3 regions of the Sulfitobacter sp. UBA4523 genome follow, and region 2 is predicted to be linked to each of the others. Evidence: riboswitches for the same ligand, from Rfam matches in the RefSeq annotation. Region 2 holds a riboswitch; each other region holds the start of a gene.
What was found. A riboswitch is a leader RNA that binds a small molecule or an ion and turns the genes downstream of it on or off. The one in region 2 is predicted to bind cobalamin.
Positions count from the first base shown of each region.

Region 1 (9,949 bases), on a different contig from region 2:
GTTGCAGGCGCGCGCGGCGCGCTTGCGCGGATCGGTTCTGTCGGGGTCGGAAAAGCAGCGTTTGTCCCAAGGTTTGCAATAAGGCGCATGCAATGTCGCGTTGCGTGCGCGGTGGGAAAGGGCTACATCGCGGCTAAACCCCCGAAACGCCGCAGCCCGCTGCCGCGCACCACCAAAAGGATTGCACCATGTCACAACCGCTTCGTCTTGGGATTGCCGGATTGGGCACCGTTGGGGTTGGCGTAGTGCGGATCATCCGCAAGCAGGCTGCCTTGATCGAGGCCCGCACCGGTCGCCCCGTCACCATCACCGCCGTCTCTGCCCGCAGCCGCGACAAGGACCGCGGCGTCACATTGTCGGGCTACGCGTGGGAAGATGATCCCGTCGCACTGGCAAAACGGGACGATGTGGATGTCTTTGTCGAACTGATGGGCGGCGACGAAGGCCCCGCCAAGGACGCGACCGAAGCCGCGCTTGCCTCGGGCAAGGATGTGGTCACCGCCAACAAGGCGCTGCTGGCGATCCACGGTCAGGCGTTGGCAGAACAAGCCGAAGCCGCGGGCTGCCTGATCCGCTATGAAGCTGCCGTGGCCGGAGGCATCCCCGTGATCAAGGCGCTGACGGAAAGCCTTGCCGGCAACGAGATCACCCGCGTCATGGGCGTGATGAACGGCACCTGCAACTATATCCTGACCCGCATGGAAGAGACCGGCAACGGCTACAACTCCCTGTTCGAAGAGGCCGAGGCGCTCGGCTATCTTGAAGCGGACCCGAACCTAGATGTGGGCGGGATTGACGCGGCGCATAAGCTGGCGATCCTGTCCTCGATCGCGTTTGGCACACAGGTGGATTTCGACGGGATCGAGATCGAAGGCATCCAGCGCGTCAGCATCGACGACATTCAGGCTGCCGCGAATATGGGATACAAGATCAAGCTTCTCGGCGTCGCGCAAATGACCGGCCGCGGGCTGGAACAGCGCATGCAGCCCTGTCTTGTGCCCGACAGCTCTCCGCTGGGGCAACTCGCGGGCGGGACCAATATGATCGTGCTGGAAGGCGATGCCATCGGGCAGATCGTCCTGCGCGGCCCCGGTGCCGGTGAAGGCCCCACCGCCAGCGCCGTATTGTCGGACATCTGCGATATCGCGCGTGGCTGGCATGGCCCCGTCTTTGGCCAGAAGGCCGCAACGCTCGCCTCGGCCACCGCGGCCCTGTCGCAGCGCCCCGCCGCCTTCTATCTGCGCATGGGCCTGCTGGACAAACCCGGTGCCCTGGCCAAAGTCGCCACCGTTCTGGGCGAGGCCGGCATCAGCATCGACCGCATGCGCCAGACCGAACACCGCAGCGATCAGGCACCCGTCTTGATCGTCACCCATAAATGCAGCCGCACCGCGCTGGACGAGGCTCTGGCCGCGATGGCGAAAACCGGTGTGCTGGCAAGCGATCCTGTGGCGCTGCGGATCGAGGATCTGTAACCCCGAGGGGCGCGGCCGCGCCCCTGCCCTGCCCATTGTGGGGAGGATGGGACGGATGCCTTCGGCGAGGATTTTTGACCATTTGGAAGGGGGAGATGCATGAGCTTTTTAGGTGTTGATGCGTCTTTGACGGGGCGTCGCTGGGTTGGCCCCAGTGTCGAGGTGGAACGCGCGACCGAAGTTCTGGTGCAGCAGACCAGCCTGCCGCTGGCCCTGTGTCAGGTGCTGGCGCGGCGCGGTGTGGCGGCGGAAGAGGCCGAAGCGTTTCTTGCGCCGTCGTTGCGCGATCTGCTGCCTGACCCGCGATCCCTGCGCGACATGGAGAAAGCCGCGACCCGTTTTCTTGCTGCGGTCAAAGCGCGTCAGCGGATTGCCGTTTTTGCGGATTATGACGTGGATGGTGGCAGCTCTGCCGCGCTGCTGCTGGTCTGGCTGCGCGAGATGGGCTGCGCCGCGACGCTTTATGTGCCGGACCGGATCGACGAAGGATATGGCCCCAATGACGCCGCAATGGCCGAACTGGCGGCGTCCCATGATCTGATCGTCTGCGTTGACTGCGGGACGTTGTCGCATGGGCCGGTGGCCGCGGCGGTCGGGGCGGATGTGGTTATTCTGGACCACCACCTGGGCGGAGAAACCCTGCCCGACGCCTTGGCCGTGGTGAACCCCAACCGGCAGGATGAAGACGGTGCCTTGGCGCATATTTGTGCCGCGGCAGTGGTGTTCTTGATGCTGGTCGAGGCAGGGCGCCAACTGCGCGAAGCGGGCGCACGCGGGCCTGACCTGATGGCGCTCTTGGATCTGGTGGGGCTCGCCACGGTGGCCGATGTCGCCCCGTTGATCGGCGTGAACCGCGCCTTTGTGCGTCAGGGGCTACGCGTCATGGCGCGGCGCGACAGGTTGGGGCTTGCCGCCTTGGCCGATGTGGCGCGGATGGATACGGCCCCGGCGGCCTATCATCTTGGGTTTCTGCTTGGCCCACGGATCAACGCGGGCGGGCGCATCGGGCAAGCGGATCTGGGGGCAAGGCTGCTGGCCTGCGATGATCCCCATGAGGCGCAGTCGCTTGCCGAAAAGCTGGACCTGCTGAACACCGAACGCCGCGACGTCGAAACCGCCGTCCGCGCCGCCGCGCTGGATCAGGCAGAGGCCCGCGGCTTTGACGCGCCTTTGGTCTGGGCCTCGGGCGCGGGCTGGCACCCGGGCGTGGTGGGCATCGTCGCCTCGCGCTTGAAAGAGGCGTCCAACCGGCCGTCGATCGTGATCGGGTTCGAGGATGGCATCGGCAAAGGCTCTGGCCGCTCTGTCTCGGGGATTGATCTGGGCGCGCCGATCCAGCGGTTGGCGGCCGAGGGGCTGCTGATCAAGGGCGGCGGACATAAGATGGCCGCCGGTCTGACCGTGGCCGAAGACAAGCTGGACGCCGCCATGGCGCGGCTGTCAGAGCTACTGGCCAAGCAGGGCGCGCATCTGGCTGGCGCGGCAGACCTGAAGCTGGACGGCATGTTGATGCCCGCCGCCGCGACGGTGGAACTGGCGCAGCAAGTGGAACAAGCAGGCCCCTTCGGGGCCGGTGCCCCTGCCCCGCGATATGCCTTTGCCGACATGCAGATCCGCTTTGCCAAGCGTGTGGGGGAAAGCCACCTCAAGATCAGCTTTGGCGACGGCAACAACACCAAAATGGACGCCATCGCCTTTGGCGCATTTGACGGCCCGCTTGGCCCGGCACTGGAAAACCACGGTGGTGCACGGTTCCATCTGGCGGGACGTCTGGACATCAATACCTGGCGCGGCCGACAGTCGGTGCAGCTGCGTCTGGAAGATGCGGCACCTGCGTAAAAATTTTTCATTTTCTTTCGATTTCTGCTTGCGCGCCTGCGCTGCATTCCTTAGAGAAGCGCTCACAAGCTAAGTGGCCCGTTCGTCTATCGGTTAGGACGTCAGGTTTTCAACCTGAAAAGAGGGGTTCGACTCCCCTACGGGCTGCCACTTGTACCCTTACCCGACATTCTGAAGACACTGCGCCATGATCTTGGGCGAGATGTGTTTGCCATTGTTTCTGCGCTGTTTGATCTCGCGCGGCTGGCTGGACGGCTAAGCCCTGATGTCTTTGACGGCGGTTTGCGGCTCGCCTATTATATCCATGATCAGAAAACTGAGCTCAAAATCAGGTCAATTACATAAATCACGGCAGTCTTCAGGTGGGCATCAGACACACCCGAGGATGACCGCCATGAAAGCTAAGCCCCTTACCGCCTACGGTGACGACGCTTCGTTCGAAGCTGCCGAGCTGACCAAACTGGCAGAGATTGTGGACGCAGGGGCGCTGGAGCCCTTGCTTGATGGCCAGAGGGTCGACCTTGATACGGTGGGCGGGGCCTATGACCGCCTGACCAGCGGGCAGGCCATCGGCAAGGTGGTTGTAGACGTCTGATCATAGCACCAGACTTGTGAAAAGGGGCTGCCAACGCACGGGCGATGGCAGCCCCTTATTGGCCCATTTCAACCGGAAACTGCTGGGCATCCCCCCATTGGCGCGGGGATTGCCCGTACATCCGCCTGAATTCGCGACTGAATTGCGACGGGCTGACGTATCCCACATCGACCGCCGCTTCGTTCACGGACATGCCGCCTGCGATCTTCATCGCCGCATTGTTGAGCCGCATGGATTTGACAAACTGGATCGGGGCCATCGTCGTCACCTGCTTGAACTTGCGGTGAAAGGCGGCGCGGCTCATCCCGGCGCGGGACGCCATATCATCAATAGAGATCGGCGCGTCCAGGTGAGAGGATACATGCGCGATCGACCGTGCAATCGCATTGCCCGCGCCGAAGGCCTGTCTGGCAAAGCGCCCTGCCTCGCCCTTCAGGATCGCGTAGTAAAGCTCGCGCAGCCGTGCCTCGCCAAGGATCGCCGTATCCGCCGGATTGCCACCCAATTGCAGCAAACGCAGCAGCGCGTCGGCAAAGACATCATCCCATGCGGCCAGCCTGATCCCCTGCGCGCGTAAACCGCCTTTGACCTCGGGAATCACATTGCCGGTATTTTCCATCTCCATCGACAGTTCTGTCATCATCCGCTTATCGAGCGAAATGATAGCCCCGTAGAGCGGGCTTTCGGCAGAGGCGGTCGGCGTGCCGGCCTTCACCGGCATCGACATCGGGCAGCACATATATCGGCTGTCGTCATAGATGTACCTGTGCCCGTCCAGCACGGCCTCTTTCGCCCCGCTGACGATAGCAATAACGCTGGGTTCATAGACCGCCGGCACGCACGGAATCGCCTGCGTGGCCCGAAACAGGCGCACCCCGTCAATGCCGGTTCCCGTCAGCCCCTCTTGGGTCGCGTTGTTCCGGATTAGCTGTCTGATCTGGTCTTTGCTCATGAGGGCAATCTACTGCGTCACATTAGCCTTTCGCAAGCGCGTGATACAATCAGGCAAGTATTCGCGACGATCTCGCCTGTTTTGAGAGACAGCCGAGAGCTATTTACCCTTCAACACCAAACACAGCGCGCATCGCTGCCGCGCTGACATCGAAAAGGAACATGACGATGAAGGACACGACTTTCGGACCCAAAGGCTGGACACCTGATCGCCTTGGATCGCTCAAGGGGAAAACATATCTCATCACCGGCACGACGGCCGGTGCGGGCTTTCAGGCCACGCGCATCCTGCTGTCCAAGGGGGCAAAAGTCGTCATGCTGAACCGCAACGCCGACAAATCCATCGCCGCGGTCAAAACGCTCAAGGACACGTTCGGTCCCAACGCCGAGGTGAGCTTTGTGCGGATGGATCTGTCAGATCTGGCCAGCGTGCGCGCCGCGGCGGAGGAGGTACAACGCACCGTTCCCCGGATTGACGCGCTGATCTGCAACGCAGCCATCGCTCAGGTGCCGACACAGCAGCTGACCGTTGACGGGTTCGAAAGCCAGCTTGGCACCAACCACTATGGGCACTTCCTGCTGTGCGGAATGCTGTTTGATCGCATTCAGGAAAGCGCGGGCCGCATCGTCGTGGTGTCCAGCCTCGGGTACAACATGGGGATCAAGACGATCCAGTTTGACGATATGAACTGGGACAAGAACTATAGCGCCAACGCGGTCTACAGCCAAAGCAAGCTGGCGCAGATGATGTTTGCCTATGAGCTTCAGGACCGGCTGAAAGCCACCGACAGCCGCGTTGAGGTATACGTCTGCCACCCCGGCGCGTCGGCGACCTCGCTGATCAGCACAAGCGGCGGGCTTTTCACACGGGTCACCTGGTGGATGATGAGCAAGACGCCAATGGTGCAATCCGCCGAAAAAGGCGCGTATCCCGAGGTCATGTGCGCGACCGAAGACGGGTTGGCGCAGCGCGCGCTTTATGGCCCGACCGGATGGCTGCAAACCGGAGGGCCCGTTGGCAAAGGCACGCTGAACCCCCATGCCTACGACAAACCCGTGATGGAAAAACTCTGGACCGTCTCCGAAAAAGCGACAGGTTTTCACTGGGAAATCTAAGGGAAACGCGCGCCCGCATCCCGAGCGCGGCGCGCGTTTCACACGGCGATTCCCCCTCGCCATACGCCCCTTGGAATACGGCATCAGAAGATGTGATTTTTTTGCTGTATTTCCCCGCTTTCTCATGCGGCTTGCACTTGTGCCCGCCGATGGCTTTGCCTAAAGAAGCGCTCACAAGTTAAGTGGCCCGTTCGTCTATCGGTTAGGACGTCAGGTTTTCAACCTGAAAAGAGGGGTTCGACTCCCCTACGGGCTGCCACTTGGTTTTCCATCCGTTTGTTATTTGCCTCTCGCCCGTTCTGCGGACCCGTGGCCCGCGTTATTTGCCTTTGCCCCGCGATGACGACCGCAAAAACGCAACTTGACGGGTGGGCGGACAACTGTCATCGAAACCGGGTCGGTTTCCTTCGGGAAATAATAGGGAATTCGCCATCCGCGCTTTGGTGTGGATGAACCGGAACTGCCCCCGCAACTGTAGACGGTGAGCTACCTCCATCATGCCACTGGGCCTCAAGGTCCGGGAAGGCGGGGACAGCCGCGATCCGTCAGTCAGGAGACCTGCCGACACTGAACCTGAAACACCGGGCGGGGTTGCTCGGGAGAGGATGATGATGGGACCGGATCTTACCACACGCGCAGACCGAAATGCGCCCGCGCGCCATTTGGCCGGCCCCTTCTCTTTCTATTCAAAGACCCCGGCATCGGACCAACCGGAGCCCTTGATATGAAAACATTTTTTTCCAGCCTGACCCTGATTGCGAGCCTTGCGGCCAGCACCGCGCTTGGCGCAGAGACAGACTATCCGCTGACCATCGACAACTGCGGCCATACGCTCAGCTTTGACGCGGCACCCCAGACCACTGTGACCATCGGACAATCCACGACAGAGATCCTGTATCTGCTGGGTCAGCAGGACCGGATCGCGGGAACCTCTGTCTGGTTCAGCCCCGTTTTGCCAGAGTTCAAAGAGACAAACGATGCGATTGAACGGCTGGCGGATAACGATCCCAGCTTTGAAAGCGTGTTGGGCAAACGCCCTGATCTGGTCACCGTGATGTATGAATGGCACGTCGGCCCCGAAGGTATGGTCGGCACCCGCGACAGCTTTCACGAGGTGGGCGTGCCGACCTATGTGATGCCCACCGATTGCGCGGCCAAGGATAACTCTGTCGGCGCGGACGGCACGCGATCCGAACTGTTCACGACCCAGCAGTTGTATACCAGCATCGAAGAGCTCGCCCTCATCTACAACGCGCAAGACGCTGGTGCCACGCTGCTTGCAGACCTGCAATCGCGCGAGGCAAAGGCGGTCGAGAAAGCCAAATCGCTGAACCTGCCGCAAGGCACCTCGGCGCTGTTCTGGTTCTCGTCCTCCGAGATGGCGGCGGACCCTTATGTGGCAGGTCAACAGGGTGTGCCCGCCTATATGATGGACAAGCTTGGCGTTGAAAACGTCGTGACCTCGGCCGAGGAATGGCCGCTGGTCGGATGGGAGACTCTGGCGAAATCCGACCCGACTTTCATCGTGCTCGCCAAAATGGACCGCCGCCGCTTCCCTGCGGATGACATCGAGAAAAAGCGCGCCTTCCTGATGAACGATCCCGTCGCCCGCGAGATGACCGCGGTGAAAGAGGGCCGCATCATCACCATGGACGCCCATGCGATGGACCCGACCGTGCGTGCGATCTATGCGCTGGAAACGATGGCTGACGCGCTGTCCGGTTTCGATCTGGCCGAATGACCGCAATCGACCGCTCTGTGATGCGCAGGCCGCAGTGGCACTGGTGGGTGATCATCCCGCCGGTGCTGCTGGCCGCATTGCTGTTTGGTGCGGCCATCGGCGAGGTCTCTATCCCGCCGCTGGTGGTGCTGAAGGTGCTGGCCAACAAGGCGCTGAACGCGGGCTATGCGGTCGACAAGATCGACGAGGGCATCGTGTGGAACTACCGCATGGCGCGGGCCGTGGTGGCGATGTGCTGCGGCGCCGGTCTGGCGCTGTCGGGCGTCGTGTTGCAAGCACTGCTGCGCAATGCGCTGGCGGATCCCTATCTGCTGGGCATCTCTGCGGGGGCGTCCACAGGCGCTGTTGCGGTAACCATCCTCGGGCTGGGGGGTGGTGCCATCTCGCTGTCTATCGGTGCGTTCAGCGGGGCGCTGGTGGCTTTCGCTTTTGTCGCCTTGCTGGCGCAGGCGGCGGGCGGCGGTGTGGGCCTGCGGGCCGCGGGCGTGATCGTGCTGGCCGGTATTGCGGGCAGCCAGATGTTCAACGCCCTGACCGCGCTGATGATCACGAAATCGGCCAATGCCGAACAGGCCCGTGCTATCATGTTCTGGCTTTTGGGGAATATGTCGGGCGTGCGCTGGCCCGATGTCCTAAGCGCCCTGCCCGCGGCGGTGATCGGGCTGCTGGCCTGTCTGTGGCACGCCCGCGCGCTGGATGCCTTTACCTTCGGCAGCGACAGCGCCGCGTCCTTGGGCATTCCGGTGCGCCGCGTGCAGCTGCTGCTGATCGGCACGGCGGCGCTGGTCACGGCGGTGATGGTCTCGGTGGTGGGTGCGATCGGCTTTGTCGGGCTGGTGATTCCCCATGCCATGCGCATCGTCGTGGGGCATCGTCATGCGATCCTTGTGCCTGCTTCCGCACTGGCGGGGGCGGTGTTTCTGGTCTTTGCCGATGTGATTTCGCGGGTGATTGTACCGGGCCAAGTGCTGCCCATCGGCGTGGTGACCGCTTTGGTCGGCGCGCCGGTCTTTGCACTGATCCTGATTGGCAAAAGGACGTCGCCATGATTCTGTCCTGTCACGAACTGGGCTGGCGGGTGCGCAACCGCGCCATCGTCGATGACGTGTCCCTGTCCTTGCGTCCGGGCGAAAAGCTGGGGCTGATCGGGCCGAACGGGTCGGGCAAATCCACGTTGCTGCATATGCTTGCCGGTATTCAGAAACCCTCGCGCGGGCGGGTCGAGCTGGACGGCGCACCGCTTGCGAAGATGCGCCAGCGCGACATTGCACAGCGGCTGGCGCTGGTCGAACAACACGCCGATACCGCAGATCGCATCACCGTGCGCCATGCCGTTGAACTGGGCCGCACCCCGTGGTTGTCCGCCCTGCGCGGGTGGAGCGCAGGGGACGACGCCATCGTCACGCAGGCGCTGGCGGATGTGGATCTGTCGGGCTTTGGCGACCGCCACTGGCATACGCTGTCGGGCGGTGAACAACAGCGCGTTCATATCGCCCGTGCACTGGCCCAAAGGCCGCAAGTGCTGCTGCTGGACGAGCCGACGAACCATCTGGATATCCGCCACCAGCTGTCGATCCTCGAGCTGATCCAGCGCTTGCCGACAACGGCGATCATCGCCCTGCACGACTTGAACCAAGCCACGCTCTGCGACCGGATCTGCGTCTTGCAAGATGGCAAGCTACGCGCCATCGGCACCCCCTCCGAGATCATGACAGAAACCCTCCTGCGCGAGGTCTTTGGCGTCTGCGGGCATTTCCTTGTCGATCCGGCGGATAACGCGCAGGTGATCCGCTTTCACACGGCGACCCATTAAGCGCGCCAAGCGGCCACAGTTCTATTCAACTCCTTACACATTTGGACGGGAACCATCCGTCACGCTACAGGTTTTGCCTGTGGACCCTGAAGGAGTAGCTACAGATGACCGACAAGAAGCAAACCCCTCCCACAACCACAGACGCCGGCATTCGCGTTCAAAGCGATGAACATTCGCTGACCGTTGGCCCCGATGGCCCGATCGTGCTGAATGACCACTATCTGCTGGAACAGATGGCGAATTTTAACCGTGAACGTATTCCAGAACGCCAGCCCCACGCCAAAGGCTCGGGTGCCTTTGGCACCTTCGAGACGACGCAAGACGTGTCGAAATACACGATGGCGAATATCTTCCAGCCCGGCGCGAAATGCGATGTGGTGATGCGGTTTTCAACCGTGGCAGGCGAACGTGGCAGCCCC
Region 1 covers NZ_DGMH01000044.1:29,208-39,156, reverse strand. Annotated here, with positions in the region: gene B3849_RS10575 (hypothetical protein) at 1-82, shown strand, start outside; gene B3849_RS10570 (homoserine dehydrogenase) at 189-1,475, shown strand; gene recJ (single-stranded-DNA-specific exonuclease RecJ) at 1,575-3,314, shown strand; tRNA gene B3849_RS10560 (tRNA-Glu) at 3,390-3,464, shown strand; gene B3849_RS10555 (zinc-binding dehydrogenase) at 3,580-3,909, shown strand; gene B3849_RS10550 (AraC family transcriptional regulator) at 3,965-4,861, opposite strand; gene B3849_RS10545 (SDR family oxidoreductase) at 5,029-5,976, shown strand; tRNA gene B3849_RS10540 (tRNA-Glu) at 6,161-6,235, shown strand; cobalamin riboswitch at 6,358-6,556, shown strand; gene B3849_RS10535 (ABC transporter substrate-binding protein) at 6,701-7,717, shown strand; gene B3849_RS10530 (FecCD family ABC transporter permease) at 7,738-8,766, shown strand; gene B3849_RS10525 (ABC transporter ATP-binding protein) at 8,763-9,530, shown strand; gene B3849_RS10520 (catalase) at 9,635-9,949, shown strand, end outside.
Region 1: linked by a shared signal. The riboswitch ahead of B3849_RS10535 (ABC transporter substrate-binding protein) and the one ahead of B3849_RS14870 (energy-coupling factor ABC transporter permease) in region 2 are both predicted to bind cobalamin.

Region 2 (9,949 bases):
GGGCCGCCCCCTCGGCTCCGCTGCCCGATTTCATCACCGACGCCCGCGATCCGCGCCGCCGTGTGCAGGTCTGCACCGGTGCCCCCGGCTGCCGTCAGGCCCTGTCGGACACACGCGATGCCGCCCGCGCCATTGCCGCGCATCTGTCGCCAGACAGCGACGACACGATCCATATCTCGGGCTGTGCCAAAGGCTGCGCCCATCCCGCCCCTGCCCCCGTTACGCTGACCGCCAGTCATGACGGGCATTTCACCCTTATCCGCCACGGGCGCGCGGGCGATCCGCCGCAAAACGCGCCGCTGACAGTGACCCAAATTCAAGACAGGAGGCTTTGAGTGCCCCACACCTACGAGACCAACGGTGCCGCGATCTATCTGGAAAGCTTTGCCACCATCCGCGCCGAGGCCGATCTGGCGCGGTTCACCCCCGATGAGGAACGTGTCGCCGTTCGGATGATCCACGCCGCCGGTCTGGTCGGGCTGGAAAAGCACGTACAGTTTTCTGAAAACATGGCGCAGATTGCACGGGCGGCGCTGGCGGACGGCGCGCCGATCTTATGTGACGCGCATATGGTGTCCGAAGGGATCACCCGCACGCGATTGCCCGCTGACAACCAGATCATCTGCACCCTGCGCGACCCCAAGGTGCCAGAGCTGGCGCAGCAGATGGGCAACACACGCTCTGCCGCAGCGCTTGAACTGTGGCGGCCGCATCTGGCGGGGGCCTTGGTGGCCATCGGCAACGCGCCCACGGCGCTGTTCCACCTGCTGAATATGCTCGAAGATCCCGACTGCCCGCGCCCTGCGGCCATCATCGGCTGCCCCGTCGGCTTTGTCGGCGCGGCGGAATCGAAAGAGGCGTTGATGCAGGATTTGCCCGTGCCGTCGATGATCGTGCAGGGGCGTTTGGGCGGCTCTGCGATTACAGTGGCGGCGGTGAACGCGCTGGCCACGTGGAAGGAATAACGATGGGCAAGGTCATTTGCATCGGGCTTGGCCCCGGCGATCCCGAATTGATGAGCGTCAAGGCGCACCGCCTGCTAACTGGCGCGCAGCACGTCGCGTTTTTCCGCAAACCCGGACGGCGCGGGCAGGCCCGCACCATCGTGGACGGCATCATCGCCGAGACGGCGGTGGAACATGCGATGGAATACCCCGTCACGACAGAGATCCACTTTAGCGATCCTGAATACAACCGTCTGCTGTCGGCCTTCTACGACGATTGGGCTGACCGTTTGACCGACCTTGCCCAGACCGAAGATGTGATCGTGCTCTGTGAAGGGGACCCGTTCTTTTACGGGTCGTTCATGCATCTGCACAGCCGCCTTCAGGACCGCGCCGAGGTCGAGATCGTGCCCGGCATCACCGGCATGTCGGGCTGCTGGACCGCGACGGGGCATCCGATCACCTGGGGCGATGATGTGCTGACCGTGCTCATGGCGACGCTGGACGAGGAAGAGCTGGCCACGCGGGCCGCTAATACCGATGCGCTGGTGGTGATGAAGATCGGGCGCAACCTTGAAAAGTTGAAGCGCGCACTGACCAAGGCGGGCCGCTTGCAAGACGCATGGCTGGTCGAGAAGGGCACGATGGCGGGGCAGACGGTGCAAAAGCTGACGGAAGTTCCGGCCGACGTGCCCTATTTCTCGATCGCGATCGTGCATGGTCAGGGGCGGCGGCCATGACCGGCTGGGTGCGCGTGGTCGGCCTTGGCCCCGGAGACGAGGCGCTGGTCACGCCAGAGGTGCGCGCCACCGTGGACGAGGCGACCGATATTGTCGGCTACATCCCCTATGTGCGCCGGATTGCCTCGCGCGACGGGCTGACCCTGCATGAAAGCGACAATCGGGTAGAGCTGGACCGCGCCGCACATGCGCTTGAAATGGCGGCGGCGGGACGGCGTGTTGTGGTGGTGTCTTCGGGCGATCCGGGGGTTTTTGCCATGGCCTCTGCCCTGTTCGAGGCGTTGGAGAAAGGCCCGGAAGACTGGCTGGCAATCGATATTCGCGTCCTGCCCGGCATCACCGCGATGCTCGCGGCGGCGGCGCGGTTGGGGGCACCACTGGGGCATGATTTCTGCGCGATCAACCTGTCGGACAATCTGAAACCCTGGTCGCTGATCGAAAAACGGCTGCGGCTGGCGGGGGAAGCGGGGTTTGCCATGGCGTTCTACAACCCGCGCTCTGCCTCGCGGCCGCATCAGTTCGCCACCGCGCTTGATATTCTGCGAAAGGCCTGCGGGCCGGAGACCTTGATCTCTTTCGCGCGCAACGTCAGCCACCCCGACGAGACATTGCGCACCGTCACACTGGCCGAAGCGACGCCAGAGATGGCCGATATGCGCACGGTCGTGATCGTGGGCAACGCCGACACCCGCCGCGTCGGGACACATATCTACACGCCACGGTCCGTCGTATGATCAAGCCACGCCAGGATATCGTCGAGCCGCGCAAATGTGGTGCGGGGGGGCACCGCGGGGCGCTGGATCATCAGCACCCGCAGCCCCAGTTCGCGCGCGGCGATAAGCTTGGCCTCGGCCCCCGCGCCGCCGGCGTTCTTGGCGATGATCAGCTTGGTCCCGTGGTCACGCAGCAGGGCGATGTCTCCGGCCACGTCGAAGGGTCCGCGGGCGAGGGTCACGGTCGTATGCGGCAAGGGCAGCGGCGCGGCGGGCTGGTCCACCAGCCGCAGCAGATAATGGTGCTGCGGATGGTTGGCAAAGACAGACAGCGCCTGCTTGCCGATGGCCAGAAAGACCCGCGTCGGCACCTGCGGCAGGGATGCGGCGGCGGCTTCGATACTTGGCAGATGGGTCCAATTGTCGGCGGCAGTCTCCGCCCACGGGGCACGCTCGAAAGCGGCCAACGGGATGCCTGCCTGCGTGCTGGCGGCATGGGCGTTACGGCTCATCTGCGCGGCGAAGGGATGGGTCGCGTCAATCACGCGGGTGATGTTATTTTGTGCTATGAAATCGAGCAATCCGGCCACGCCGCCAAAGCCACCCACGCGGGTGGGCAGCGGCTGCGCCACGGGGGCCGCCGTGCGTCCGGCATAGCTGAACAGCGCATCATCGCCACGGTCGGCCAGCGCGCGCGCGAGGCTGGACGCCTCTGTCGTGCCGCCAAGAATGAGGGTGCGCGTCATGGCTGATCCTGTTGCTGCCTGGGTGACCCTGATCGGTCTGGGCGAAGATGGCCTTGCTGGGCTGACCGATGCAAGCCGAAAGGCGCTGGCAGAGGCCGATGTGATCTTTGGCGGGGCGCGGCATCTGGCGCTTTGTGACGCGGGCGCGCGGGGGCGGGAATGGCCGTTGCCGTTCAGTGTAGAGCCGGTGTTGGAACATCGCGGGCGTGCGGTTGTGGTGCTCGCCTCGGGTGATCCGTTCTGGCACGGCGTGGGCGGTTCGCTGGCGCAGGTGCTGGACCCGTCGGAATGGCGCTGCTTTCCCGCGCCGTCCTGCATGACGCTGGCGGCTGCGCGGCTTGGCTGGCGGTTGGAGGAGGTCACGACCCTTGGCCTGCATGCTGCCCCGTTCGAGGTGTTGTTGCCCCATCTGGCCGACGGTGCGCGGCTGATCTGCACATTGCGCGATGGTGCGGCCCCTGCGGCGCTGGCAGACTATCTGACCGCGCAGGGTTTCGGCGCGTCCCGCCTGACGGTGATGGAGGCGCTTGGCGGTCCGCGTGAAATCGCGCGCGCGGCCGATGCCGCGACGTTTGACCTGAGCGACATTGCCGCCCCTGTAGTGGTGGCGATTGCGGTGTCGGGTAGCGCGGGTATCAGCCACGCGCCCGGACGGCCCGAGGCGCTTTTTGCCCATGACAGCCAGATCACCAAATCACCCATGCGCGCGTTGACGCTGGCCGCGCTGGCCCCCCGCGCGGGGGAGCTGCTGTGGGATGTGGGGGGCGGGTCGGGCTCTGTCTCTGTTGAATGGTGTCTGGCCGCGCCGCACGCGCAGTCCATCGCCATCGAGCCGCGCGAAGGCCGCTGCGATAACATCACCGAGAACGCCCGCCGCTTTGGTCTGGCGCGCCGGATGCGCTGCGTACACGGCACGGCCCCCGATGCGCTGGCCGATCTGCCCCTGCCCGCTGCGGTCTTTCTGGGGGGTGGCGCGTCAGAGGATGTCTTGCAGGCGATCTGGCGCAGGATCACGCCGGGCACGCGGCTGGTGGCGAATGCGGTGGCGCTTGAAACCCAAGCCTTGCTGATCCGCTGGCACGGGATGCACGGCGGGCAATTGCTGCGGATCGACTTGGCGCAGGCGGCCCCCTTGGGGACCATGCAGGGCTGGCACCCCAGCCGCCCGCAACTGCAATGGAGCGTGACCCGATGATCGTCGCGGGCATAGGATTGCGCGCGGATGCGACCGAGGCGGATTTACACGCGGCTCTTGCGCTGACGCGGCGCACGCCGGACACGCTCGCGACCCTCGCGATCAAGGTGACGCCAGCGCTACGGCGCTTTGCCGACAGTCTGGGATTGCCGCTGATCGAACTGTCGGAAGCCGATATCGCAGACATCCCGACGCGCACCGTGTCACCGCGCGTGCAGGCGCGGTTCGGGACCGGATCACTTGCCGAGGCCGCCGCATTGCGCGTTGCCGGTCGCGGTGCCAAATTGACGACCTTGCGTGTGGCCAGCCCCAATGGCATGGCCACCGTAGCTATCGCGGAAGGAATTGCCCCATGACTGTTCACTTTATCGGCGCGGGCCCCGGTGCCCCTGATCTGCTGACCCTGCGGGGGCGCGACCTGATCGCGGCCTGCCCTGTGTGTCTGTATGCCGGATCGTTGGTCCCGTCTGAGCTGCTGTCCTACTGCCCTGCGGATGCGAAGATCGTGAACACCGCGTCGCTGTCGCTGGACGAGATCATGGCAGAGATCAAGGCCGCCGATGATGCGGGGCAGGATGTGGCGCGGCTTCATTCGGGTGATCTGTCGGTCTGGTCCGCCATGGGCGAGCAGCTGCGCCGCTTGCGCGAGTTGGACATCGACTATGACATCACCCCCGGCGTGCCCGCCTTTGCCGCTGCCGCAGCTGCCTTGGGGAACGAGCTGACGCTGCCCGGTGTGGCGCAGTCGCTTGTTCTCACGCGGACCTCGGGGCGGGCGTCAGCCATGCCCGAGGGTGAAACGCTCGAGAATTTTGCCGCCACGGGTGCCACGCTGGCGATCCACCTGTCGGTACATGTGCTGGATGATGTGGTCGCGCGGCTCACCCCTCATTACGGAGAGGACTGCCCCGTCGCCATCGTCTGGCGCGCAAGCTGGCCGGATCAACGGGTGGTGCGGGCGACCTTGGGCAGCGTGATTGACGCCACCGACGGCGAACGCGGGCGCACGGCGCTGATCCTTGTCGGCCGCGCGCTGACGGCAGAGGAGTTCCGCGAAAGCTGTCTGTACGCGGGCGATTACGACCGCCGCTTCCGCCCCGTCGGCACAGAGCCGCGCTTTCCCGAGGGCACAGAATGATCGAGACAACGCAACTGCCCAAGGGCCTGATGATCTCGGCCCCGGCGTCGGGCACGGGCAAGACCACGTTGATGCTGGGCCTGCTCAACGCGCTCAGCCGGCGCGGCGTCGACGTGCGCCCGTTCAAGAGCGGGCCGGATTACATCGACCCCGGCTTCCACCGCGCGGCCTGCGGGCGGTCGTCCTATAATATCGACAGTTGGGCCATGGGATCGGGTGTGTTGTGCAATCTGATCGGCACCGCCCATGGCGGCGATCTGGCCCTGATCGAAGGGTCAATGGGGCTGTTTGACGGTGTGGCGCAACCGGGGGAAACCTCGAACGGGGCGAGCGCCGATATCTCTGCCATGACGGGCTGGCCGGTGGTGTTGCTGCTGGATGTATCGGGTCAGGCGCAATCGGCTGCGGCCACCGCCCTTGGGTTCAAGACGATGCGCCCGGATGTGCATGTCGCGGGTGTGGTGCTGAACAAGGTCGCCAGCCCCCGTCACGAGGCGCTGCTGCGTCTGGGGATGGAGCAGGTCGGCATCCCCGTTCTGGGCGCGCTGCCCCGACAGGGATCGGTCACGCTGCCGGAACGCCACTTGGGTCTGGTGCAGGCCGAGGAACAGCCCGAGCTGATGAAGCTGCTGGATGCGGCAGGTGATTTCATCGCGCAACATATCGATCTTGATCTGATCGTCTCTGCCGCCCAAGGGCGCAGTATTCCCGACGGGCCAGATGTGCTGCCCCCGCCCCCCGGTCAACGGATCGCTTTGGCCAAAGACGCCGCGTTTTCGTTCATCTATCCGCATTTGCTGGACCACTGGATCGCCGCGGGTGCGCAGGTGTTGCCCTTCTCGCCGCTGGCGGATGAGGCACCGGACGACAGCGCCGACATCTGCTGGTTGCCCGGCGGCTATCCCGAGCTGCATGCCGGACGCCTTGCCGCTGCCGCGCAGTTCCGCGACAGCCTGCAAAAGTTCGCCACGACGCGCCCGGTGCATGGGGAATGCGGGGGCTATATGGCGATGGGGGCCGGATTGGTCGACAAGGAAGGCGTGCGGCATCAGATGGCGGGGCTGCTGGGGCTGGAAACCAGCTATGAGAAGCGCAAGATGCATCTGGGCTACCGGCTTGCCACGCTGAACGCACCCGGCCCCGGCTATGACGCGGGCGCGCGGTTGCGCGGGCATGAATTCCACTACTCGACCATCCTGTCGCAACCAGACACGCCGCTGGCGCGGGTGGTCGATGCCAATGGGGCCGAAGTGCCCGAGACAGGCTCGCGCCGCGGCCACGCGACGGGCACCTTCTTTCACCTGATCGCGGGGGCGTCATGAGCGGCTTTGTCTCTTTCGTCTCGTCCGGTCCGGGTGATCCCGAGCTGCTGACCGTGAAGGCGGTAAAGCGGTTGCAAGAGGCCGAAGTCGTTCTGTTCGACGATCTGTCGGCGGGTCCGATCCTTGAACATGTCTCGCCCGAGGCGGATCTGATCGGGGTGGGCAAACGCGCCGGACGGCTGTCTCCGAAGCAGGATCACGTGAGCCGCCTGCTGGTCGAACACGCATTGACCGGCGCGCGGGTGGTGCGGCTCAAAAGCGGGGACGCGGGCGTGTTTGGCCGGCTTGAAGAAGAGCTGACCGCGCTGAAAGCGGCAGGCGTCGCCTTCGAGATCATCCCCGGTGTGACGGCGGCGTCTTCGGCGGCGGCGGCGGCGATGATTCCGCTGACACGGCGGCTGACCGCGCGGCGGGTGCAATTCATCACCGGCCACGGCGAATCGGGTGCCTTGCCCGAAGATCTTAACATGGCGGCGCTGGCCGACCCTACGGCGACCACGGTCGTCTACATGGGCCGCCGCACCTTTGCGGGTTTCGCCGCGCGGCTGATCGCGGCGGGCTTGCCCCCCTCGACCCCTGCCCTGCTGGCAGAGGCGGTATCGACCCCCGATCAAAAGCTGAGCCGCCACACGGTTGAAAGCCTTGCCCATCTGCCGCTAGATCCCGCAACGTCAGCGCCTGCGCTGATCCTTTACGGGCCTTTGACCGAATAGATGACTTGACAAAACCGGCCCGAAAATGACCACCTATTCCGGACGGTTCCCCGTGCGCCTTCGGGCAATCGGGGTGAAAAGGGAATACGGTGCGGTGCCAAAGCAAAGGTGCCAAATCCGGAACTGCCCCCGCACCTGTAAGTGAAGAGCAACCCGCATTGCCACTGGGCCAGACCGCCTGGGAAGGCGCGGCACGCATGGACGCACAAAGTCAGGAGACCTGCCGTCATGGGGATGATCCCCGATCCAACTGGCTGCCCCCCGGGGCGGCTTTCACATTATGCCGTCGGGGAAGACGGTAAGGAGACCTGAATATGCATATCGAACCCGAAGTCGTGACCGGCGCCAAGCTGGTCCTGTCCTATGGCACCGCCGCCGGTGCTGCGGCCTATACCGCGAAAACCGCAATGGACTCTGTCCGTGAGAAAGGCGTCGTGCCTTTTGCGGGCGGGGCCGTGGTGGCCACCGCGCTGACCTTTGTCTTTTTCCAGGTCTTCCCGCATTTCCCCGTGGGCGTGAGCGAAGTGCACCTGATCCTCGGGTCGACCCTGTTCCTGCTGTTCGGCGTGGCCCCTGCGGCTGCCGGTCTGGCGCTTGGTCTGCTGGCGCAGGGCGTGTTCTTTGCCCCCATCGACCTGCCACAATACACGATGAACGTCACCACGCTGCTGGTGCCTTTGTTCATGGTCTCGGCGCTGGCCAAACGCATCATCGCGCCCAACACCGCCTATGTTGATCTGACCTATGTTCAAGCGCTCAAGCTGTCGACCGCGTTTCAGGCGGGCGTTGTGGGCTGGGTGGCGTTCTGGGCCATCTACGGTCAGGGCTTTGCCGCCAGCAACATCGCCGCTGTGGCGAGCTTTGGCGGGGCCTATATGATGGTCATCCTGATCGAGCCTCTGGTGGATCTGGCCGTGCTCGCCGCCGCGAAAACCCTGCGCGATTTCGCGGGCAGCGCGCTGTTCACCAAACGTCTGACACAGACTGCCGCTGAATAATCCAAGACCCGACGCGGCCCCCTACTCTGCGGGCCGCGTCACCCCCTGCCGGAGCCTCAAGATGTTTACGCTTTCACTGATCGGCATCGGGTCCGGCAATCCCAAACACCTGACATTACAAGCCATCGACGCGTTGAATGCCTGCGATGTGATCCTGATCCCGTCCAAGGGCGCAGGCAAAGATGATCTGGCTGGCCTACGGCACGAGATTTGCGCCCAGGTGCTGCGGTCGGACGGGCCTGAAATTCACGAATTCACCCTGCCCAAACGCGACGCCGCCAACCCTGATTATCACGCGGGCGTCCACGATTGGCATGATGCCATTGCACAGGTCTGGCTGGCCGAGATGCAGCGCACCCTGCCCCAAGGCGGCCGTGTCGGCTTCCTCGTCTGGGGGGATCCGTCGCTGTATGACAGCACCCTGCGTATTGCGGAGCGGTTGCAAAAGGCCGTCACCCTCACCGTCGATGTCGTGCCGGGGATCACCTCGCTTCAGGTACTGACGGCGGGCCATGCGATCCCGCTGAACACCATCGGCAATCCCGTCACCATCACCACCGGTCGGCAGCTGCGCGATCATGGCTGGCCGCAGGGTGTGGATACGATTGCCGTCATGCTGGACGGCACCTGCGCCTTCGAGGTGTTGCGGCAGCACAGCGACATACACATCTGGTGGACCGCCTATGCCGGCATGCCGAACGAGCGTCGCATCGCAGGCCCGCTGGATCAGGTCTGCGACCGCATCATCGCAACACGGGCAGAGGCACGCGCCGCCCATGGCTGGATCATGGATATCTACCTGCTGCGCCGGTAGACACGCGCGCTACAGCTTTTCGAGCCGTTGCAAGATTGGGCAATCGGGTCGGTCATCGCCAGCGCATTCATGCACCAGATGGGTCAAGGTCTGACGAATATCTTGCAGGTCCGCGATCTTGCTTTCGATCTGCGCCAGATGTTGCTGGGCGATGGCACGGACATCGGCGCTGGCGCGATCCTGATCATCCCAAAGCGCTAACAGGTCGCGGCAATTCTCGATCGTGAAGCCCAAGGCCCGCGCACGGCCCAGAAACGTCAGCTTATGCACGTCGCTGTCGCAAAAGCTGCGATACCCGTTGGTGTCACGCGCGGGCGTGATCAGACCGATGTCTTCGTAGTAGCGGATGGTCTTGGCAGGCAGACCTGCGCTTTTCGACACGTCACCGATGTTCATGGACGTCTCCTTTCGTTGAATTAGGCGGTTGCTGCGGCGGCGATCCACCGCAGGCGCAGGGCGTTGAACAGGACAAAGACGCTCGACAACGCCATGGCGGCGGCGGCAAGCACGGGCGACAACAGCACGCCGAACAGCGGATAGAGCACACCGGCAGCAACGGGGATCAGCAGCGCGTTATAGCCAAAGGCCCAGAAGAGGTTCTGCCGGATATTGCGCATGGTGTGCTG
Region 2 covers NZ_DGMH01000064.1:33,466-43,414, forward strand. Annotated here, with positions in the region: gene cobG (precorrin-3B synthase) at 1-335, shown strand, start outside; gene B3849_RS14825 (precorrin-8X methylmutase) at 336-965, shown strand; gene B3849_RS14830 (precorrin-2 C(20)-methyltransferase) at 968-1,684, shown strand; gene cobJ (precorrin-3B C(17)-methyltransferase) at 1,681-2,418, shown strand; gene B3849_RS14840 (cobalt-precorrin-6A reductase) at 2,394-3,143, opposite strand; gene cbiE (precorrin-6y C5,15-methyltransferase (decarboxylating) subunit CbiE) at 3,142-4,338, shown strand; gene B3849_RS14850 (cobalamin biosynthesis protein) at 4,335-4,694, shown strand; gene cobM (precorrin-4 C(11)-methyltransferase) at 4,691-5,476, shown strand; gene B3849_RS14860 (cobyrinate a,c-diamide synthase) at 5,473-6,798, shown strand; gene cobA (uroporphyrinogen-III C-methyltransferase) at 6,795-7,511, shown strand; cobalamin riboswitch at 7,540-7,753, shown strand; gene B3849_RS14870 (energy-coupling factor ABC transporter permease) at 7,826-8,509, shown strand; gene cobF (precorrin-6A synthase (deacetylating)) at 8,571-9,323, shown strand; gene cueR (Cu(I)-responsive transcriptional regulator) at 9,333-9,719, opposite strand; partial or broken gene B3849_RS14885 (heavy metal translocating P-type ATPase) at 9,740-9,949, opposite strand, start outside.

Region 3 (8,575 bases), on a different contig from region 2:
TTTGCCCTGATGCCTTATTTACCTGGCGTTGCGGTTTTGGCATGTGCCATGGATGCGCCTGAAGGCGTCGCAGCGCCCCCTGCCCCGAAACGTCCCGAATCACGATGGCATAAGAAAACCCCGACCGCTTGCGCCGCCGGGGTTTGGATTTTCACGTGAAGCAATTTAGCCGCGATATGTCAGACCGGCAAACAGACGGCCCTGATCGCGGTGGCGACCCCCGTGGACCGACCCTGCGACAGATGCCACACCGGCAATCAGCGACGCGGCGGCCAGCACAAAGGCGGTCAGGATACCGGCGTTACGCGCGGTTTGCGCAGCTTCAACCGCTGCTTCTTTCGCCTCTGCCGCGGCTTGTTCAGCCTCGGCCTTGGCGGCGGCTACAGCGTCTTCGACTTCCTGACGTGCTTCCTGCGCTTGGGTCACGATCTGGTCCACACGCTCTTTCGCCTGAGCTTGGGTCAGATCGGTGCGTGCGGCAACAGCGCCGGCAAGATAGGTCCGGTCTTCCTCGCTCACCTCACCCGTGCGGTAGATATTCGCGACGATGCTGGCGGTCTGCTCTGCCAGTTGCTCGGGATCGGCTGTCAGGGGGTCGACCTGATTGGGGCGCAAAAGCTGGTTCGACAGGTAATCTGTCGGATCATTCTTGGCATCATCCGGGATTGCAGCACCCGCCGCATCGGCCAGTCCGGAGGCAGCACCTCCCACGGCAGAGCCCGCAGCTTCGACGACCGTACCAGCTGCTTTGCCTGCACCCGCAGCAACATTGCCCGCGGTATTGGCTGCAAAGCTCAGCGCGCTTGATAGCATTACGGCGGTGATCACAGAGCCGAGGCCCCAAACAACCAGACCGTTGATCCCGTCACGTGCAGTGACTTCATCATCCGTAGCGCTTTCGACGCGGCGGCGCATGCGGCCCGCGATATAACCACCGGCCAGATAAGAGGCGACCAGCGTGATCACCATCCACAGCGCGGTCAGCACCAGTTCAAGCGTCGATGAGTTGTCGGTTCCGTCCAGCGTAATCGACGACAGGCCAAGTGCCGCGCCGAAGGTGGTCAGCAAAAGGCCGATCGCCACAGCGACAACAGTGCCCGCGAAAATTGCGGGCCAGTCGACATAGGATCCATCGGCAGTTTTTTCAGTGAGTGTCGTGTTCATGTAAATGCCTCCCCGGCGTTTGATTACGCCAAACCGACCAGCGACAGCACCGCCATAACCACGACCACAAGACCAACGAGATAAATGATACCGCCCATTTTGAATACTTCCTCTTTGCGTGCCAGACGCGGGATGCACTGGCTTCACAAAGGCAACGTCAGGGAACCGGCATAGTTCCGCTGACCGCGCAAATTACCCGTACTGCGGGAGATGACAACGTGCGCGGGACGGGCGGTGACTACGGGTCGCCCTGCCACGTACCGTCAAAGATCATCTCGTCCACGGGGAGCCGTTTGCTCCAGCCTTTCACCTCAAGTTCGGGCGTCTGGTAAAGCTCGTCCACGTGGCCCAGACAGAGGTAGCCGACGATTTCTATCCGGTCGGGGATCTTCAGCAGATCACGCAGATCGGCATCGCGGAACACGCTGACCCAGCCCATCCCGATGCCCTCGGCGCGGGCGGCAAGCCAGAGGTTCTGGATCGCGCAGACGGTGCTATAAAGATCCATGCTTTGATTATGGGTGCGCCCCAGCACGACCTTGCCGCCACGGCTGCGGTCACAGGTCACGCATATATTGACCGGTGCCTTGCGGATACCTTCGAGCTTCAGCGACCTGTAGCTTGTCTGGCGGTCGCCCTCGAACATCTGGGCGGCTTCCTCGTTGGCGCGGTTGAAGGCTTGCCAGACCTGATCGCGTGCGGCCTGATCGCGGATGACGATGAAATTCCACGGCTGTGACAACCCGACGGACGGTGCGTGATGCGCGGCGGTCAGTATGCGGTGCAACACATCCTCGGCCAGTGGATCGGGTAAAAACTGATCGCGTACATCGCGGCGGGTAAAGATCGCCTTGTAGACGGCGTCGCGTTCAGCATCTGAAAAGGGCGCGGCGGGTGCCAGCGCAGAGGGTATCGGCATTGTTCAGTCCCCAACAATACATTTAAGCGCCAATCCCGCTGTCCATGCGGGGCAAGCTGTACTGTCTGGCCGGTCTTCTGACTTAGGGTCGTCTGGTCCGCGCGCCTTCCCAGAATATTCCAGTGGCCTATGCGCAAACCATCCCCATTACAGCGTTGGGCACGTGCCGGAGTTTCACCAGCTTCCCGATTCTTCCGCGAGGCGGACACCAGACCCGGACATTGGGCCACGGCTGTCCGCCCGGAACAAGCCCTAACGCGGGGATCAGCCGCGTTTGGTTGCGAAAATCTTCTTCATCACGGCGTCGAACTCGTTCCACGAGATGACGGCCTTGTTGCCTGCATAGCCGTGATAATAGGACCGCCCGTTAGAGGTCGGGAAACCGGCCCAGATACGTGCGAGGTTTTCCATAAAGCGGTGGCGGCTGATCTTGCCCTTCTTGAACGCGTTAAACCCCGCATCGACCAAAAGGATATCCGCCAGCCCGTCCTGCACCGCCGAGGTAAAGCGGTCATTCTTGCTCAGGCCCGCCTGTCGCACCAGACTGCGCAGCGTGGATGGAATGAATTGGTATCGACCGATGGCATGCGGTTGGCCCGGCGTGCGGTCGATCCAGCGGTAGATCTCGCCGATGGTCATTTGCGTCGGACGCTGTGGCGGCAGCCGTTTGGCCCCGTATTGCACGGCGTCATAGCCCTTCGGACCTGCTTCGGCCCAAGCGATGAGGCTTTTGAGGTCCGCGGCAGTGCTGACCCCGCTGAGCTCTTGGAAAGACCGGCTGCGGCTGCTCACGGTTTTGGACCGGACCTGCGCTTTGGGCTGGATCTTATGGCGCAGCTTGATCTGGCCCTGCCCTGCGGATTGCATGACGTTGAACGAGATGTCGCTTTGCATGGCAGAGCGCGCACCGGACAGGCTGAACCCTTCGGCGCTGACAGTAGTAGCGGCCAGAAGTGCCGCGGTTGCGATAATTGGTAGTGTGCAAGTAACTTTCATATCATCCCCCATGATGAAAAAATTTGTCATGGGACCATGGTGACCGCAGACGCCCGCGCTTTCATTTGCGCAAGCAGGTGGGTCGGGGCCATGGACGGATAGGGCGGCATATCTTTTGGGATAGGGCGCTATCCCGCGGTGCGGTTGCCCCCTCCGTTCAGACGGGCGTGGGCAGTGTGGCACGCGGAACGGCCCCGGTGTTTCACGCGAATCCAAAGAGGGGATTCGCGGTAAACCACGGAAAAAACGCATAGCCCGCGACCCGCAAATGGGGCGTCAAGCCCGCTTCCGGGGGCTAAGCCATGATATTCATTTACTTATTTCCCGCGCAGCGGTGGTCGTTTTGTCGGAGTTGCGCTATGATTAGTCGCAAATACATAAAATGGAGAGCATCTAATGACAGATGAAACGTCGCCGGGTATCCCGACACCCGACGGTGCCGCTGCCGTAATCGACACGGATTACGAGATCGGCCAAGACAACAAAGAAGGCAGCGTGGGGCCCTTCGGCTTCGACATTCACAACCCGGTCTTCGCGATCTCGGGTGTGTGTATTGTTGCCTTTGTATTCTATACACTCGCGCTGCCCGAACAGTCTGGCGCGCTGTTCACATGGCTGTTCTCGTCGGTGACAAAGGGCTTTGACTGGTTCTTTATCTCTGCCGGCAACATCTTTGTGCTATTCTGCCTGTTCCTGATCGTCACGCCTTTGGGCCGTGTGCGTCTTGGCGGGGCCGAAGCAAGCCCCGACTACACCTACCTTGGATGGTTCTCGATGCTGTTCGCGGCGGGCATGGGCATCGGTCTGATGTTCTATGGCGTCTCTGAACCGCTATCGCATTTCTCGAGCTCCATGGGCGGCACCGCTGTTGGCGAAGATGGCCTGCGCACCGATTGGGCACCTTTGGGCGCGGCCGCGGGCGATCAGGCCGAAGCGGTTCGTTTGGGTATGGCGGCCACGATCTACCACTGGGGCCTGCACCCTTGGGCGATCTATGCCGTTGTTGGGCTGGCGCTGGCGCTGTTCAGCTACAACAAGGGCCTTCCCCTGACCATCCGCTCTGCCTTTTACCCGATCTTGGGGGAACGCGTCTGGGGCTGGCCCGGTCACGTGATCGACATTCTCGCCGTATTTGCAACGCTCTTCGGTCTGGCGACATCGCTTGGTCTGGGCGCCACGCAAGCCAACGCGGGCTTGAACGAGCTCTTTGGTGTGGCGGTTGGTCCAACAACTCAGGTTCTGCTGATCACCGGCATCACCGCGATTGCGACCGTGTCCGTGCTGCGCGGCCTTGATGGCGGGGTCAAAGTCCTGTCAGAGATCAACATGGGTCTGGCGTTTTTGCTGTTGGCCTTCGTGCTGCTGGTCGGACCTACGCTGGCGATCCTGTCGACCTTCGGGTCATCGCTGCTGGCCTATGTGGAATATCTGCCCGGTCTGTCCAATCCGATCGGCCGTGAAGACGTCAACTTTATGCAAGGCTGGACATCGTTCTACTGGGCATGGTGGATCAGCTGGTCCCCTTTCGTCGGCATGTTCATCGCCCGCGTCAGCCGTGGCCGTTCCGTACGTGAGTTCCTGACCTGCGTTCTGCTGATCCCGAGCCTCGTTTGCGTCCTGTGGATGAGCGTCTTTGGCGGCGTTGCGATTGATCAGGTGATCAGCGACGGCTACACCGCCGCACAAGAAGCCGAGCTGCCACGCCAATTGTTCGCCATGCTGGACGCGCTGCCACTTGCCGGGATCACATCGCTGATCGGGATCGTCTTGGTCATTGTGTTCTTCGTGACCTCGTCTGACTCCGGCTCGCTGGTGATCGATACGATCACGGCAGGCGGCAAGGTTGATGCACCTGCGCCACAGCGCGTGTTCTGGTGCATCTTCGAAGGTGCCGTAGCGATCGTATTGCTGCTGTCTGCAGGTGGGCTCAAGTCGCTTCAGTCGATGGTTATCTCTACCGGATTGCCCTTTACTGTGGTGCTGCTGTTCCTGTGCTACGCAATCTTCCGCGGCCTGCGCGCCGAGATGAAGACGCAATAACGCAACCCTTACCGACGTTTGTGCTTTGCCAGTCAAAGCGCCTTATACCCCCCGCCGCCCCGTGCTGCGGGGGGTATTCTTTTGCACGGCACAGACAAACAAAAATGCGCCCAAAGTATTCTGACTAAAACTGTCGGATTGACATAACCTATAATTTCAATCAGGTTTATGGAAACGTCTAGCCACCCCGCCCGTGATCACGGGGACGCCCGACACATATGATGTGAGGAGTCCCACGATGAGACCATTCCCCAGAACGCAGACTGCCGTTCACCGTCAGGACCAAGCCGCAGGGCTGCCTGATGATCGGTGCCGCGTGCAACGTTCCTTTTCCATGACCATTGATAGAGCAGCCCTATGACATTTCATGCCCCCCCAAAGACCCAAGCCCCGATGAACGCGCTGCCGACCTACTCTGCCCGCGACCTGACCGAAGGCGGAGATCTCGCCCAAATCGTGCTGGATACCCAGACCTACACCCTGCGAATCACACGCGCTGGCAAATTGATCCTGACCAAATGAATGACGCACATCAGCACCCCGGCGGTGCCCCGGTAGGGTTCATCACAGAGTTGGACAGCCTTCAGGCCGCGTCGGTCATCTATTTGCGGATGTGGTGTGACGGGCCTGACGCACAGGAAAAAGTCAGCAGCGATTTTGCCAGCGTCCTCGGCCATACCAACGGGAGCAAGGCGCTCGCTACGTTTGAACAGCTATGCTCGCTTTGTGCACGGTTCGGGCGGCGGCCTTTGATGCGCCATTCGGTCACGTGCAAATGTCTGGGATCGGACGAATCCTGCTTTGCGAACTTCATCGCGACAGCCACGGACGGACAGCGCGAAGACGCGATGCTGATCGCGACCCTGCTGGTTCGCGCCGATATGGCCCCGCTGGTGGCATCGCTTGCTGCGGATTTCGGGCTGGCGCTCAAGCGGATGCGCCTGAGCGCACCAAGCGAGGTCGCGCAAATGGAAGCAGCACCGACGCTGCATTAACGGGCGCTTCGCGCGCCCGATCGACGCCTTATGTGCAACGCTACAACCCATTGAAATTTTTGTAAGGTTGCCGAAGTTTAATACTTGATTGTTTTTATCAGCCTTAGTAACCCGCCCGTGAATAGGTAGCCAATCGTCCAGACCAGCCCCCTAAAAACAGCCCGAATGGGCAATGACGAGGGCGATATGACTCAGACGAAAACACCACACAGCTTGCGTGGCCACACGGCCAGCCGCAGCATCGGCATGATGACGGCCGCCGCCATCGGCGCGACGTCTCCTGCAGCACTTTATGCGCAATCCAGCGACGAGCCGCTGCTGCTTCCCGGGATCGAGGTTGAAACCTCAGAGCCGCAGGCCGCCAAGCCCAAACCACAACCCGCCAAGAAACGCGCCGCGGCGACCCCTGCCCCCCGCGCGACACCGGCACCCGCCCCTGCACCCGTCGTGGCCGAGGCCCCCGTTGCTGCTGCCCCCGCCGCGCCCGTCGCTGGCGAGAACGGTCTGTCGCCCTACGCCAATCCCGAAGCCGGATATCAGGCCGTTCAATCGGGCAACTCGCTGCTGACGCAACCGCTGGTCGATACACCGCGCACCGTTACCGCAGTCACCCAGGAAGTGCTGCGCGACAAGAACGCGACATCGGTGCGTGAGCTCGCCCGCACCACCCCCGGCATCACATTGGGCACCGGCGAAGGCGGCAACGCATTCGGCGACGTTCTGTTCATCCGCGGTTTCCGGTCCTCCAACGACGTCTTCATCGACGGCGTGCGTGATTCCGGCGTTGCCGTGCGCGAAACATTTATGGCCGAACAGGTCGAGATCACCAAAGGCCCGTCTGGCTCCATCGGTGGGCGCTCGACCACCGGCGGCGCGGTCAATCTGGTGACCAAAAAGGCGCAGGATACGGACTTTGTCAAAACCACCACGACCTTTGGCACCGCCGATCTGGCGCGTCAGGAAGTCGACTGGAACAAGGTCTGGAACGACCGCTTCAAGACCCGCATCGGTGCCGTCGCCCAAGTCAGCGACGTTGCCGGCCGCGACGGGAGCAAAGACGACCGTCTGGGTCTGTCCATCGCTGCCGAATACAAAGCGACCGACCGTCTGACACTGGATTTCGAAGCCTACCAGCTGCAGATGAAACAGATGCCGGACTGGGGTGTGCCATGGGATGGCACCAACGGCGTGCCCTTCACCGAATCCGCTGCAGGCCGTCCGACGCTGGACCGGGACACCTTCTACGGCAACCCAGACCGCGATTTCCACGATGCGACACAAAGCGTTGCCACCTTCGGCGCGACCTTTGAAATCACACCGGGCATGACATTCACCAACCGCTCCCGTCTCAGCCGGACCGAGAACGACTATATCGTGTCGGCACCTGAACGCCCTGACACCTCGGATGCCGATCCGCAGAACTGGACGCTGACCGCCTCTCCCAAAAGCCGGTATCAGGTCAACGAAGTGGCGTCGAACACCAGCGAGCTTTCCTTTGGTTTCAACACCGGGTCGGCGCGCCATGACATGATCGCGGGCTTCGCGCTGTCGCGTGAAGAAATCAGTCAGCGCGGCTATGTCGGCCTATCCTCCGAAGTGGGCGGCGGCACTGCCGAGGACCGTCTCGAGGGGTGCTCTGTCGCGATCTACAACCCCGATGTCAGCGGCTGTTCCACAGCGACACCTGTCCGCAGCGCCGATGCGACGCTGACCGATGTCACCACACGGTCGCTGTATCTGAACGACACGATCACCTTTAACCCCCAGTGGCAGTTGAACCTTGGTGCCCGTCTGGATGACTACAGCGTCAGCCGGACCACCACGGAAGCCGGTGCCGATACGCTGTCGCGCGATGACACCATGTTCAACTGGAATGCCGGTGTTGTCTGGAAACCCCGCGACAACGGGTCGATCTACCTGTCCTATGCCACCTCCACCAACCCTGTCGGGGATGAGCTGGACGCAGGCGGCGGCAGCTACAACGGGATCGATTCCTCGAACCTGCTGCTGGAGCCTGAAGAAAACACCGCGATCGAACTGGGCACCAAATGGCAATTCGGCAACCTGACCGCCACCGCTGCGCTGTTCCAGACCACCAAGGACAACGCCCGTGAAAGCACAGGCGGCCGCGGCGCACCTGTTGTGACCACCGCGACCGGCGAATACCGCGTCCGCGGGATCGAACTGGGCTTTGGCGGCAACATCACCGAAAAGCTGAGCCTGTTCGGCGGTGCGACCCTGATGGACAGCGAAGTGCTGAAAAGCAGCAACCCCGACAACGTCGGCGAAGAGTTCGCGAATATCGCGCACGAGCAGTTCAACGTACTGGCCCGTTACGACTATAACGACCAGTGGAGCTTTGGCGGCCAAGCCACATGGCGCGGCAGCGTTCAGGGCGGCACATTCGCGGCGACCAACGGCAACGAGCTGCCCAGCTACTGGCGCTTTGACCTGATGGCGG
Region 3 covers NZ_DGMH01000066.1:102,475-111,049, forward strand. Annotated here, with positions in the region: gene B3849_RS16470 (hypothetical protein) at 166-1,164, opposite strand; gene bluB (5,6-dimethylbenzimidazole synthase) at 1,403-2,083, opposite strand; cobalamin riboswitch at 2,135-2,311, opposite strand; gene B3849_RS16480 (hypothetical protein) at 2,348-3,109, opposite strand; gene B3849_RS16485 (BCCT family transporter) at 3,476-5,119, shown strand; gene hemP (hemin uptake protein HemP) at 5,477-5,641, shown strand; gene B3849_RS16495 (hypothetical protein) at 5,638-6,114, shown strand; gene B3849_RS16500 (TonB-dependent receptor) at 6,301-8,575, shown strand, end outside.
Region 3: linked by a shared signal. The riboswitch ahead of bluB (5,6-dimethylbenzimidazole synthase) and the one ahead of B3849_RS14870 (energy-coupling factor ABC transporter permease) in region 2 are both predicted to bind cobalamin.